One region of the Pseudomonas synxantha genome, then DNA from elsewhere that is predicted to be linked to it. Evidence: predicted binding sites of a transcription regulator. Region 1 holds the regulator's gene; the other holds the start of a gene.
What was found. The regulator FliA, encoded in region 1, starts transcription of late flagellar genes. The targets are predictions, from matches to a motif close to CTAAAGTTTNNNNNNNNNNNGCCGNTAA.
Positions count from the first base shown of each region.

Region 2: a site for FliA is predicted at 1,912-1,939, ahead of BLU48_RS32800 (methyl-accepting chemotaxis protein). Genes of this name have one in related genera too.

Region 1 is NZ_LT629786.1:869,743-876,593, forward strand. Features, by position in the region: gene flhF (flagellar biosynthesis protein FlhF) at 1-908, shown strand, start outside; gene fleN (flagellar synthesis regulator FleN) at 1,014-1,847, shown strand; gene fliA (RNA polymerase sigma factor FliA) at 1,844-2,584, shown strand; gene BLU48_RS04190 (chemotaxis response regulator CheY) at 2,751-3,125, shown strand; gene BLU48_RS04195 (protein phosphatase CheZ) at 3,144-3,932, shown strand; gene BLU48_RS04200 (chemotaxis protein CheA) at 3,944-6,151, shown strand; gene BLU48_RS04205 (protein-glutamate methylesterase/protein-glutamine glutaminase) at 6,200-6,851, shown strand, end outside.
Region 2 is NZ_LT629786.1:3,122,667-3,129,517, reverse strand. Features, by position in the region: gene BLU48_RS32805 (methyl-accepting chemotaxis protein) at 1-254, opposite strand, end outside; gene BLU48_RS14485 (Na+/H+ antiporter family protein) at 492-1,811, shown strand; gene BLU48_RS32800 (methyl-accepting chemotaxis protein) at 1,974-3,653, shown strand; gene trhP (prephenate-dependent tRNA uridine(34) hydroxylase TrhP) at 3,658-4,971, opposite strand; gene BLU48_RS14470 (AI-2E family transporter) at 5,146-6,213, shown strand; gene BLU48_RS14465 (hypothetical protein) at 6,210-6,392, opposite strand; gene BLU48_RS14460 (hypothetical protein) at 6,484-6,678, opposite strand.

The DNA of each region.
Region 1 (6,851 bases):
ACGGCCTGCGCGAATTGCTCGAAGTGCAGCTGGGCTCGCTGGCCTGGACGCAACTGCAAGGCAGCAAGCCGCAACAGGCCAACCTCTGGCGTCGCCTGCAACGCATCGGCCTGTCCGGCCCGTTGTCCCGCGATTTGCTGGCCTTGACCGCCGAAGTCGAAGAACCCCGCCAGGCCTGGCGCATGCTGCTGGCGCACTTGGCACGCATGATCGCTACGCCGGAAATCGAACCTCTGGAAGAGGGCGGTGTGATTGCCATGGTCGGCCCCGCCGGCATGGGCAAGACCACCACCCTGGCCAAGCTGGCCGCCCGTTATGTGCTCAAGTACGGCGCACAGAATATCGCTCTGGTGAGCATGGACAGCTACCGCATCGGCGCCCAGGAGCAGCTCAAGACCCTGGGGCGCATCCTCAATGTGCCGGTGACCCACGTCGACCCGGGCCAGTCCCTGGCCAATGCCCTCGACCCGCTGCTGCGCAAGCGCGTGGTGCTGATCGATACCGCCGGCCTGCAAGCCAGCGATCCGGCGCTGCGCATGCAACTCGAAAGCCTGGCCGGGCGTGGCATCAAGTCGAAAAATTACCTGGTGCTTGCAACCACCAGCCAGAAACAGGTTCTTACCGCTGCTTACCACAGTTACAAGCGTTGCGGCCTGGCCGGTTGCATCCTCACCAAACTCGATGAAACTGCGAGCCTGGGCGAAGTGTTGAGCCTGGCCATCAGCCATGAATTACCGGTCGCCTACCTGACCGACGGGCCGCGGATCCCGGATGATCTGCATCTGCCGCGCCGTCATCAGTTGGTCAGCCGTGCCGTAAGTGTGCAAATGCAAGAAGAGCCTAGCGAGGAAGCGATGGCCGATATGTTCGCCGACCTTTACCACCACCCGGCTAAACGGGTCGGTTAAGGCAGGATGAACACCGTGAAATGTACCTACATCGATGGTCTGCAAGCGATTCACGCGGCCAAGCCATGTAGCCTGCGTCTAAGCAAGACAAGGTAAAGAAATAAAATGGGCAGCATGCATCCCGTACAGGTGATCGCGGTGACCGGCGGCAAAGGTGGCGTCGGCAAAACTAACGTGTCAGTGAATTTGTCCCTGGCCCTGGCAGAGCTTGGCCGTCGCGTCATGCTGCTGGATGCTGACCTGGGCTTGGCGAACGTGGACGTTCTGCTGGGGCTGACACCCAAACATACCCTTGCCGATGTGATCGAGGGCCGCTGTGAGCTGCGCGATGTGCTGCTCCAGGGTCCCGGTGGCATCCGCATCGTGCCGGCTGCCTCGGGCACCCAGAGCATGGTGCACCTGAGCCCCGCGCAGCATGCCGGGCTGATCCAGGCGTTCAGCGATATCGGCGACAACCTCGATGTGCTGGTGATCGACACTGCCGCCGGGATCGGCGAGTCGGTGGTCAGCTTCGTGCGCGCAGCGCAAGAAGTGCTGCTGGTGGTGTGCGACGAGCCCACTTCGATCACCGATGCCTACGCGTTGATCAAACTGCTTAACCGCGACTACGGCATGAACCGCTTCCGCGTGCTGGCCAACATGGCCCAAAGCCCGCAGGAAGGGCGCAACCTGTTCGCCAAGTTGACCAAGGTCACGGACCGCTTCCTCGATGTGGCTTTACAATACGTTGGCGCAGTTCCTTACGACGAGTGTGTGCGCAAGGCCGTGCAAAAGCAGCGTGCGGTCTACGAAGCGTTCCCTCGTTCCAAGTGCGCACTGGCGTTCAAGGCCATTGCCCAGAAGGTCGATACCTGGCCGTTGCCCGCCAACCCCCGGGGGCATCTGGAATTTTTCGTCGAGCGTTTGGTGCATCAGACGAGCGCAGGACCGGTGCTATGACATCCAGCGGCTACAACCTTTACAAAAAGTCGGCACGTGACAGCCAGGGCGAATTGATCGAGCGTTACGCGCCCCTGGTCAAGCGCATTGCCTATCACCTGTTGGCGCGCCTGCCGGCCAGTGTGCAGGTCGAGGACTTGATCCAGGCCGGCATGATCGGCCTGCTCGAAGTGTCGACCAAATACGACGCGAGCAAGGGTGCGAGTTTCGAGACGTATGCGGGCATCCGTATCCGTGGCGCGATGCTCGATGAAGTGCGTAAAGGGGATTGGGCGCCGCGTTCGGTACACCGCAATACGCGCATGGTCAGTGATGCAATTCGTGCAATTGAAGCAAAAACCGGTCGTGACGCTAAAGATCATGAAGTTGCGGCCGAACTCCAATTGAGTCTCGACGATTATTACGGGATTTTGAACGATACCTTGGGCAGCCGCCTGTTCAGTTTCGACGACCTGCTGCAGGACGGCGAACACGAAGGGCTGCACGAGGACGGCGCGAGTGCACATCTCGAACCGTCTCGCGACCTGGAAGACGAACGTTTCCAGAGCGCGTTGGCGGACGCGATTGCCAATTTGCCGGAGCGTGAGCGCCTGGTACTGGCGCTGTACTACGACGAAGAGCTGAACCTCAAGGAAATCGGTGAGGTGCTGGGGGTCAGCGAATCGCGTGTCAGCCAGTTGCATAGCCAGTGCGCGGCCCGCTTGCGGGGGCGATTGGGAGAGTGGCGCGCGCGCTGACAGGCAGTGTGGGGACACTGCAGACGCTACCGTGAAGCCGCAAGGTTCGCGGGCTCGTACCGTGGTGCCCTGGGCAGTCCTTTTTGTGTAACGCCTGTTGATTGAAATGGCGCGTCCAGGTGCTGGGCGCGTTTAAGACTGCTTGGAGGTCGAATTGGACAAGAACATGAAAATCCTCATCGTTGATGACTTCTCAACGATGCGGCGGATCATAAAAAACCTGTTGCGTGACCTTGGGTTCACCAACACGGTCGAGGCGGATGATGGCATCACGGCGATTCCGATCCTCAACAGCGGAAGCATCGATTTTCTGGTAACCGACTGGAACATGCCGGGCATGACCGGTATCGATCTGCTGCGCCATGTACGTGCCGATGAAAAACTGCGCAGCCTGCCTGTGCTGATGGTGACCGCTGAAGCCAAGCGTGAACAGATCATCGAAGCCGCCCAAGCCGGGGTCAACGGCTACGTGGTCAAGCCATTCACTGCACTGGCCTTGAAAGAGAAGATTGAAAAAATCTTCGAACGCATCGGTCATTGATGCTGCCACGGGGGAGCTATGGAGCATAACGAATCATCGCAGGCCGACTTCGAGTCGACCCTGAAAAAACATGCTCACCGCTTGGTCGACAGCCTGGAAAAAGGCCAGTTCGCCGATGCGGTGCAGTTGATCCATGAGCTTAACCAGACCCGTGATCGCGGCCTGTACCAGGAAGTGGGCAAGCTCACACGCGAGCTGCACAGTGCGATCGTCAATTTTCAGATTGACCCGCGCATGCCCCAGGCCGAAGAGATTTCGCAAATCACCGACGCTACCGAACGCCTGTCCTATGTGGTCAGGCTGACCGAGGCGGCGGCCAACCGCACCATGGACCTGGTGGAAAACGCCACGCCGCTGGTCAACGGCATGACCAGCGAAGCCCAGGCCTTGAGCGTTGACTGGGGCCGCTTCATGCGCCGCGAAGTGGGGGCTGAAGAGTTTCGGGAATTGGCCCGTCGGGTCGAGGGTTTCCTGTCGCGCAGCGAACAGGAAAACCGCACGGTGGCCAGCAACCTCAACGACATCCTGCTGGCCCAGGATTACCAGGACCTCACCGGCCAGGTGATCAAGCGCGTGACCCAGTTGGTCACCGAAGTGGAAAGCAACTTGCTCAAATTGGTGCTGATGGCCGGCCAGGTCGACCGTTTTGCCGGCATCGAGCATGACCGCGAAGCGATCCTCTCGGAAAAAGATCCACAAAAACATCTCGCCAAGGGTGAAGGTCCGCAGATTCATGCCGATAAACGTGAAGACGTTATGTCAGGTCAGGATGACGTAGATGACCTGTTATCCAGTTTAGGCTTCTAAGGAGCACACCCATGAGCTTCGGCGCCGATGAAGAAATCCTTCAGGATTTCCTTGTAGAGGCCGGCGAAATTTTAGAGCAACTGTCCGAGCAACTGGTCGAGCTGGAAAGCCGACCGGATGATGCGAACCTGCTCAATGCAATTTTTCGCGGTTTTCACACTGTAAAAGGGGGCGCCGGCTTCCTCCAGCTCCATGAGCTGGTGGAGTGCTGTCACATCGCCGAGAACGTGTTCGACATCCTGCGCAAGGGTGAGCGGCAGGTCGACTCGGAACTGATGGACGTGATTCTAGAAGCACTGGATGCGGTCAACGGCATGTTCAGTGAAGTGCGCGAACGTGCGCCGATCACGGCGGCCACTCCGGAACTGTTGGCGGCCCTGGCGCGCCTGGCGGAACCGGCCGCGGCTGCGCCGGTAGCACAAGCTGAGCCGGAACCAGTGGTGGAGGCCGAGGCGGATGTGACCGACAGCGAGTTCGAACAGCTGCTCGATTCGCTCAATGCGGTCAAGGCCGAAGCCGAAGCCCCGGCGGCGCCTGTCGCCACGCCGACCAGCGAAGACATTACCGACGCAGAGTTTGAATCCCTGCTTGACCAGTTGCATGGCAAGGGTCAGTTCGCGGCCGATGCCGTGGCACCCGCTGCGCCAGAAGCACCGGCTGCCAGCGCCAGCACCGACATTACCGATGATGAATTCGAGGCACTGCTCGACCAGCTGCATGGTAAAGGCACGTTTGTAGCCGAAGCCCTGCCGGAAGTCGCCGCCACTGCTGCCACTGCCACTGCCGCCGCAGCTCCAGCGGCTCCAGCGGCCAGCAGCGCCGCACCGGCCGGCGACGGACTGATCTCCGATCACGAGTTCGAAGCCTTGCTGGACGAGTTGCATGGCAAAGGCAAGTTCACCGAGGTAGCCCCGGCTGCCGCGGCTGCGGTCGCCGCCGCACCGGTTGCCGCCAAAGCTGCCGCGCCGGTCGCCAAGCCAGCCCCAGCCGCTGCCCCGGCACCTGCGCGTGCAGCGGCGCCGGCGGTGGCGGAAAAGCCCGCCAGTGAAGCCGAAACCACCGTGCGCGTCGACACCGCGCGCCTGGACGACATCATGAACATGGTCGGCGAGCTGGTGCTGGTGCGTAACCGCCTGGTGCGCCTGGGCCTGAACAGCGGCGACGAAGCCATGCAGAAGGCCGTGTCGAACCTCGATGTGGTCACCGCTGACTTGCAGACCGCCGTGATGAAAACACGGATGCAGCCGATCAAGAAAGTCTTCGGCCGTTTCCCGCGCCTGGTCCGCGACCTGGCACGCCAGCTCAAGAAAGAAATCAACCTGGAACTGGTGGGCGAAGAAACCGACCTCGACAAGAACCTGGTCGAGGCCTTGGCCGACCCGCTGGTCCACTTGGTGCGCAACGCCGTCGACCATGGCATCGAAACCCCGGAAGAACGCGAAGCCTCGGGCAAGTCCCGCAACGGCAAAGTGATCCTGGCGGCGGAGCAGGAAGGCGACCATATCTTGCTGTCGATCACCGATGACGGCAAAGGCATGGACCCGAACATTCTGCGGGGCATCGCCGTCAAGCGCGGCGTGATGGACAAGGACGCCGCCGACCGCCTGACCGACACCGAGTGCTACAACCTGATCTTCGCCCCGGGCTTCTCGACCAAGACCGAGATCTCCGACGTGTCCGGCCGTGGCGTGGGCATGGACGTGGTGAAGACCAAGATCAGCCAGCTCAACGGCTCGATCAATATCTACTCGACCAAGGGCCAAGGCTCCAAGATCGTCATCAAGGTGCCGTTGACCCTGGCGATCATGCCGACCCTGATGGTGATGCTGGGCAACCAGGCGTTCGCCTTCCCGCTGGTCAACGTCAACGAGATCTTCCACCTCGACCTGTCGCGCACCAACGTGGTGGACGGCCAGGAAGTGGTGATCGTGCGCGACAAGGCGTTGCCGCTGTTCTACCTCAAGCGCTGGCTGGTGGCTTCGGCTGCCCATGAAGAACAGCGCGAAGGCCATGTGGTGATTCTGTCCGTGGGCACCCAGCGCATCGGCTTTGTGGTCGACCAACTGGTGGGCCAGGAAGAAGTGGTGATCAAGCCTTTGGGCAAGATGCTGCAGGGAACCCCGGGCATGTCGGGCGCCACCATCACCGGTGACGGTCGCATTGCGCTGATTCTCGATGTTCCGAGCATGCTCAAGCGTTACGCCGCACGGCGTATTTGATTCTGGTGGGGCAGGGCGGTCATGCCCGCCCCGCCTAACGGAGTGTTTATGGCAGTCAAGGTCCTGGTGGTGGACGATTCGGGTTTCTTCCGCCGCCGCGTCTCGGAAATTCTTTCCGCTGATCCAACGATCCAGGTGGTCGGTACGGCCACCAACGGCAAAGAGGCGATCGATCAAGCCATCGCCTTGAAGCCGGACGTGATCACCATGGACTACGAGATGCCGATGATGGATGGCATCACTGCCGTACGTCATATCATGCAGCGCTGCCCCACCCCGGTATTGATGTTTTCCTCGCTGACTCACGAAGGCGCGCGAGTAACCCTCGACGCACTGGATGCCGGCGCGGTGGACTTCCTGCCGAAGAATTTCGAAGACATCTCGCGCAACCCCGAGAAGGTCAAGCAGATGCTCTGCGAGAAGGTGCACAGCATTTCCCGCAGTAACCGTCGCAGCCTGTTCAGCGCACCTGCGCCGGCAGCGGCACCTGCGCCCGCAGCGCCTGCGCCGAGTTCGTCGTTTGCACGCCCGGCGCCTGCGCCCGTGGCTCGGCCTGCGGTGGCGCCGGTACGTACCGCAGCGGCACCGAGCGCTCATTCGCCAGCGCCCAAGCGCAAGGCTTACAAGCTGGTTGCCATCGGCACCTCCACCGGCGGCCCGGTGGCCTTGCAGCGGGTGTTGACGCAATTGCCGGCCAACT
Region 2 (6,851 bases), 2.3 Mb from region 1:
CGGGAAAAGCCGTGACCGTACTGGTAGGCATCCATGAACTGCTGGCGAATGCCCAGCGCCTGTACTTCACCTTGGGCCTCGATGCGCGCCTGGGCGGCTTCGTCCAGCATCTGCATGCTGGAGGCCTTGACCTGCTCCGAGCTCTGCGCCATGCGATACAGCGACAGACCCACCAGCAGGGTCACGATCCCCAGCAGGCACAGGCCCGCGAGCAGGGTGATTTTCCATTGAATGGAGAGCTGCCTGAGCGACATCGGGACATCCTTACCTGAAAGCACATGGAAACAGCTTATCGGCCGACACGCATGGTTCTTTATTCAAACGATCAATTTAAACTTCAAAAACGGCGCCGCTTTTTGACATGCGCGCCTGCCTGCTGCAAAGTGCGCGCCCTCTAATAGGACCTCTTTCAAGCCTGCACGCCGGCAGCTGTTCCCATGGGCCGTGCGCGGGCATGCCTGTCTTTTTTGTTTTTGCTTGAGGTAACCATGATTAACGCAGTCATCGCCGCGGTCGGCACCATGCTGGTACTCAGCCTGTCCCGCGTGCATGTGGTCATCGCCATTATTGTTGGCGCCCTGGTGGGCGGCTTGACGGGTGGCCTGGGGATCGACGCCACGCTCAAAGCCTTCAACGGCGGTTTAGGTGGCGGCGCAACCGTGGCTTTGTCCTACGCATTGCTTGGTGCTTTCGCGGTGGCAATTGCCAAGTCCGGCTTGGCCCACGCGCTGGCGGACAAAGCCTTGCTGCTGGTTGATCGCCAGGAAGCCAGCGGTGGCAGCCACGTCAAATGGTTGTTGATCGGCCTGTTGTGGGTGGTGGCGATTGCTTCGCAGAACATCCTGCCGATCCATATTGCGTTTATCCCGCTGCTGGTGCCGCCGCTGCTTTATGTGCTGACCAAGCTGCAACTGGACCGCCGCCTGATCGCCTGCGTGATGACGTTCGGCCTGATCACGCCGTACATGTTCCTGCCGGTGGGTTTCGGCAATATTTTCCTCAACCAGATCCTGCTGGCCAACGTAGCCAAGAGCGGGGTGGATATCAGCCAGGTCAACGTCACCCACGCCATGGGCCTGCCGGCACTGGGCATGGTGGTCGGCCTGCTGGTGGCAGTGTTTATCAGCTACCGCAAGAAGCGCGTGTATGACCTGGAAAAAATCGAGCGTGTCGAGCAAGTGGCGGTGCAGTACAACCCGCTGACCCTGCTGGTGGCCGGCCTGGCGATTGCCTCGGCGTTCATCATCCAGCTGTGGCTGGACTCGATGATCATCGGCGCCCTGGCCGGATTCCTGATCTTCTCGGTATCGGGCATCGTGCGCTGGCGCGACACCGATGACCTCTTCACTGAAGGCATGAAGATGATGGCGATGATCGGTTTCATCATGATCGCCTCGTCGGGCTTTGCCGAAGTGCTCAAAGCCACCGGTGACGTGCGCTCGCTGGTAGAAGCCTCGGCGGCGTTTATCGGCCATAGCCGTGGGGTAGGGGCGTTGCTGATGCTGCTGGTGGGGCTGCTGGTGACCATGGGCATCGGCTCGTCGTTTTCCACGGTGCCGATCCTTGCCGCGATTTTCGTGCCGTTGTGTGTGCAACTGGGCTTCAGCCCGTTGGCCATCGTGTGCATTGTCGGCACCGCCGGTGCGCTGGGCGATGCGGGCTCGCCTGCGTCGGATTCCACCCTCGGGCCCACCTCCGGCCTGAATGTCGATGGCCAGCACCACCATATCTGGGACACCGTGGTGCCGACCTTCCTGCACTACAACATTCCGCTGCTGGTGTTTGGGTGGCTGGCCGCGATGACGCTCTGATGAATTCCCTGTAGGAGCGAGCTCGCGAAAAACCCCAACGATAATGCGAACAACCTGAAACCCCGCAGAGTTCTCAGGTGCTTCGCGAGTAAGCTCGCGCCTACAGAAATCACGCACCTGGCCGTTAACCTCTCAAGTCGCCACTAACAAGAGAGAAAAGCCATGCGTCTGAGTTTGAAGGCCAAAGTCCTGGCCCTTGCCGTAGTGCCTGTATTGTTGTTTGCCGTGGTCATCAGCCTGACCACCGTGTGGATTCTCCAGGGCCAGGCGCGCAACGAAGTGGATGAAACCCGCCAGCGCTTGCTCAACGACGCCAAGGCCACGCTGCAAGGTTATGTCGAAGTGGCCATGACCACCATCAAGCCGCTTTACGATGCGGCAGCCCCCGGCGACACCGCGGCGCGGGCGCAGGTGGTCAAGTTGCTCTCCAATACCAGCTACGGCAAGGACGGCTATTTCTTCGGCTACGACTCCGAGACCATCCGCCTGTTCAAGGGCAACAGCCCGGACGGCGTGGGCAAAAGCTTCAAGGACAACCGCGACCCCAACGGCGTCTACGTCAATCGCGACCTGGTTAAAGTCGGCAAGGACGGTACCCACTACCTGCAATACAGCTCGACCCAGCCCGGCCAGACCGAACTGGTGCCCAAGCTCGGCTATACCGAATACCTGCCCAAGTGGGACATGGTCATCGGTACTTCGGTGAACCTGGACGGTATCGAGGCCCAGGTGGCGGTGGTCGAAGCCAAGGTGGAGAAACGCATGGAAGGCGTGCTGCTGAGCATCCTCGGCGTCGCCGTTATATTGCTGTTGGTAATCGCCGCCGTGGGCATGCTGGTGGCCAATACCATCCTGCGTCCACTGAGCCTGATGAAGGCCAATCTCGACGACATCGCTGCTGGCGAAGGCGACCTGACCCGCCGCCTGGCGATTACCAGCCAGGATGAGCTGGGCGACCTGGCCGGTGCGTTCAATCGCTTTGTCGATAAAATCCATGGGTTGGTGCGCCAGATAACCGAAATGACCGCCCAGCTCACCGGACTGGTCAGCCAGGTATCCGACCAGGCCCAGCGTTCCGAGCAAGCCATGGAACGCCAGCGCCACGAGACCGACCAAGTGGCCACCGCGATCAACCAGATGTCGTCCGCTGCCCATGAAGTGGCGCGCAGTGCCCAAGGCGCCGCTGTCGCCGCGCAACAGACCGACGCCGAAGGCCAGGCCGCCAAACGTGTGGTGGACGGCAGCATCGCGCAGATCCATGCGCTGGTGAACGATATCCGCAGCAGTGGCGTGTCCCTGGACAGCCTGCAGCAGGATGTGTCGTCGATTGTCAGTGTGCTCAGCGTGATCCGCTCCATCGCCGAACAAACCAACTTGCTGGCGCTCAATGCTGCCATTGAAGCCGCACGGGCCGGGGAGGCCGGGCGCGGGTTTGCCGTGGTCGCCGATGAAGTACGCGCCCTGGCCAGCCGCACCCAGACCAGCACCCAGGAAATCCAGGGCATGATCGACCGCCTGCAAAAAGGCACCGAGGCAGCCGTGGACGCAATGCGCCGCTCCAGCGATGCCGGCGATGGCACCTCGGCCCAGGCCAACCAGGCCGGGGCGTCCCTGGACACCATGGCCCAGTTGATCGGCACAATCAACTCGATGAATGCGCAGATCGCCAGCGCTGCCGAGGAGCAAACCGCCGTGGCTGAAGAGATCAACCGCAGCGTGCATCAGATTGCCGTGGCGGTGGACAGCGTGGCGGATGAAACCCAACTGGGTGCCCAGACCTCCCGCAGCTTGGCAGATCTGGGCCAGCGCCTGGGGCAGTTGGTCGGTCAGTTCAGGATCTGACCCTTCACAGGTCGCGCATCAGCAGGCCAAAACGCAGGTCCATCTCGGCCGGCAAGGGCACATACACGGTGTGCCCGTCCCCCGGTGCCACCTCAATGGCTTCATCCTTGGCGTTGCGCAAGGTGGCCAGGTCAAAGTGAAAGTTGCCGGCCGGCGTCATTAATTCCAAGTGATCGCCAACGGCAAAACGATTCTTCACCTTGACCTCTGCCAACTCGCCACGACGCTCGCCGGTCAACTCACCGACAAACTGCTGTCGCTCGGACACCGAGCTGCCGTTCTGGTAGTTCTGGTATTCATCATGTACATGACGGCGCAGGAAACCTTCGGTGTAGCCGCGCTGGGCCAGGGACTCAAGGTTGGTCATCAAGCTGCGATCAAAGGCGCGTCCGGCCACCGCGTCATCGATGGCCTGGCGGTACACCTGGGTGGTGCGTGCGCAATAGAAGTGGGATTTGGTGCGGCCTTCGATCTTCAACGAGTGCACGCCCATCTGCGTCAGGCGCTCCACATGCTGCACCGCGCGCAAGTCCTTGGCGTTCATGATGTAGGTGCCATGTTCGTCTTCGAAGGCAGGCATTGATTCATCGGGGCGATTGGCTTCCTGCAGCAGGAATACGTGCTCGGTTGGCGTGCCGATCCCCAGCGTGGGCTGATATTGCTGGACGATATCGCCGGTCGCATTCTCCACCGCGGGCGTGGCCTGGTATTTCCAGCGGCAGGCGTTGGTGCAGGTGCCTTGGTTGGCGTCGCGCTTGTTCATGTAGCCCGACAGCAGGCAACGTCCGGAATAGGCCATGCACAAGGCGCCATGTACGAACACTTCCAGCTCCATGGCCGGTACGTGCTGGCGGATTTCATCGATCTCTTCCAGGGACAGCTCCCGCGACAGGATCACCCGGCAAATCCCTTGTTGCTGCCAGAACGCCACGCTGGCCCAGTTCACCGTATTGGCCTGCACCGACAGGTGAATCGGCATCTGCGCAAAGTGCTGGCGCACCAGCATGATCAGTCCCGGGTCGGACATGATCAGTGCATCCGGGCCCATGGCGATCACAGGCGCCAGGTCCTTGAGGAAGGTCTTGAGCTTGGCGTTGTGCGGCGCGATGTTCACCACCACGTAGAAGCGCTTGCCCTGGTCATGGGCTTCCCGGATACCCAGGGCCAGGTTGGCATGGTCGAACTCGTTGTTGCGCACCCGCAGGCTGTAGCGCGGCTGGCCGGCATAGACCGCATCGGCGCCGTAGGCGAAGGCGTAGCGCATGTTCTTCAGTGTGCCGGCAGGAGCGAGCAGTTCGGGGGCAATGATAGGTGGCATGGGTGTGGGTCGCAAAAAGCCGCGAGGGTAGTACAGGGGCGGGCGCGGTTCATTGATCCAAGTCTAAACAAGGCGGTCTATGCTTGTTCGATAAACAAGGGCACTCCCAGGTATCGCCGCGGACTAAGCAACAGGGCCGACACCGGCCCTCTGCTTTTTTGACATGGATCGGACATGAATCAAACCAACCTGCAATTCAAGACCCTGTTGTTGCTGCTGGCCCTGGTAACCATCGCTTTTATCTGGATATTGCTGCCGTTCTACGGCGCGGTGTTCTGGGCAGTAATCCTCGGCATTATCTTTGCCCCCATGCAACGCCGCCTGCAACAACGGCTTGGCTGGAACCGCAACCTGACCTCCTTGACCACTTTGATGGTGTGCCTGGTGATCGCGATTCTGCCGGTGATCATTACCAGTGCGTTGCTGGTGCAAGAGGGGGCCACGCTGTACAAAAACGTTGAGAGTGGCAAGCTGGATGTGGCCGGTTATATCGAGCAATTCAAGCATTTCCTGCCTCCGTACTTCCAACACCTGCTCGACCGCTTCGGCATGGGCAACCTGGAAGGGCTGCGGGAAAAAGTGGTCAAGGGCGCGATGCAGGGCAGTCAGTTCTTTGCCTCCCAGGCGTTCAGCTTCGGCCAGGGCACGTTTGATTTCCTGGTGAGCTTTTTCATTATGTTGTACCTGCTGTTTTTCCTGCTGCGCGACGGCCCGGAGCTGGTACGCAAGGTGCGCACGGCGGTGCCGCTGGCCGAACCGCAAAAGCGTCGCCTGCAGCTCAAGTTCAACCGGGTGGTGCGCGCCACGGTCAAGGGCAACGTGCTGGTGGCCGTGACCCAAGGCGCATTGGGTGGCTTTATATTCTGGTTTCTGGATATTCCCAGTGCATTGCTCTGGGCGGTATTGATGGCGTTTCTGTCCCTGCTGCCAGCGGTGGGCGCAGGGATTGTCTGGGGCCCGGTGGCGGTTTACTTCCTGCTCAGCGGCTCGATTTGGCAGGGCGTGGTGCTGGGGCTTTTCGGTGTATTCGTAATTGGCCTGGTGGACAACGTGCTGCGTCCGATCCTGGTGGGCAAGGACACCAAGATGCCGGACTACCTGATCCTGATCTCGACCTTGGGTGGCCTGTCGGTGTTCGGCCTCAACGGCTTCGTCATCGGGCCACTGGTGGCGGCGTTGTTCATGTCGTGCTGGGCGCTGTTCGTCGAAACCAAGCCACGGGTCAAATTGCCGTTGCCCTAGGCTTGAAGCCTGAAGTCGGCTACTCGTTGGCGCTGTGTCTCGGCGTCGGACAATGAAGTGAGCGGGCCGCTGATCGGCTCGCCATCGCGGACCACGTACCAACAGGCGAGCAAGCCCAGCTTACGTAAAGGGGCTGGGACGGCGCTGCCGATGACAGACATGATTTGAACAGTGGGCATAAGTACCTCCAATCGTTATGGAGGTCACCTTACGGTGCGCTGGCACCGGGGAAAAATCACCTGGCTCGATAGTCGACATCGACGCCAGGCGTTAATCCACCACCTGGTCGAGCATGCTCACTACTTCGTGCTCACTGAGCAGCCCTTTGCGAACCAGGTTTTCGGCCAGCAATGCGAGGAACTTTACACTGCGGTGGCCCTCGAGGTGCTTGAGTTCGGTCAAGGCACTGTAGACCTTGCTGGACGTGCAGAGACCGGCGGTGCGATGGGGATTTTGCGTGGGCATGGGCAATCGTCCTTAATTGTTATTGGGTGGACTGGGTCGATAGTGAGACTGTTTTATGACGCAACCATGACAGCGCACGCCTGCGCCGATCAAGAGGATATTGCGTCCTTATGATGTGGGATAGGCGCTTGGGCATTGTTCTCACAGCGACATTGGCAGGATAAATCCGGACT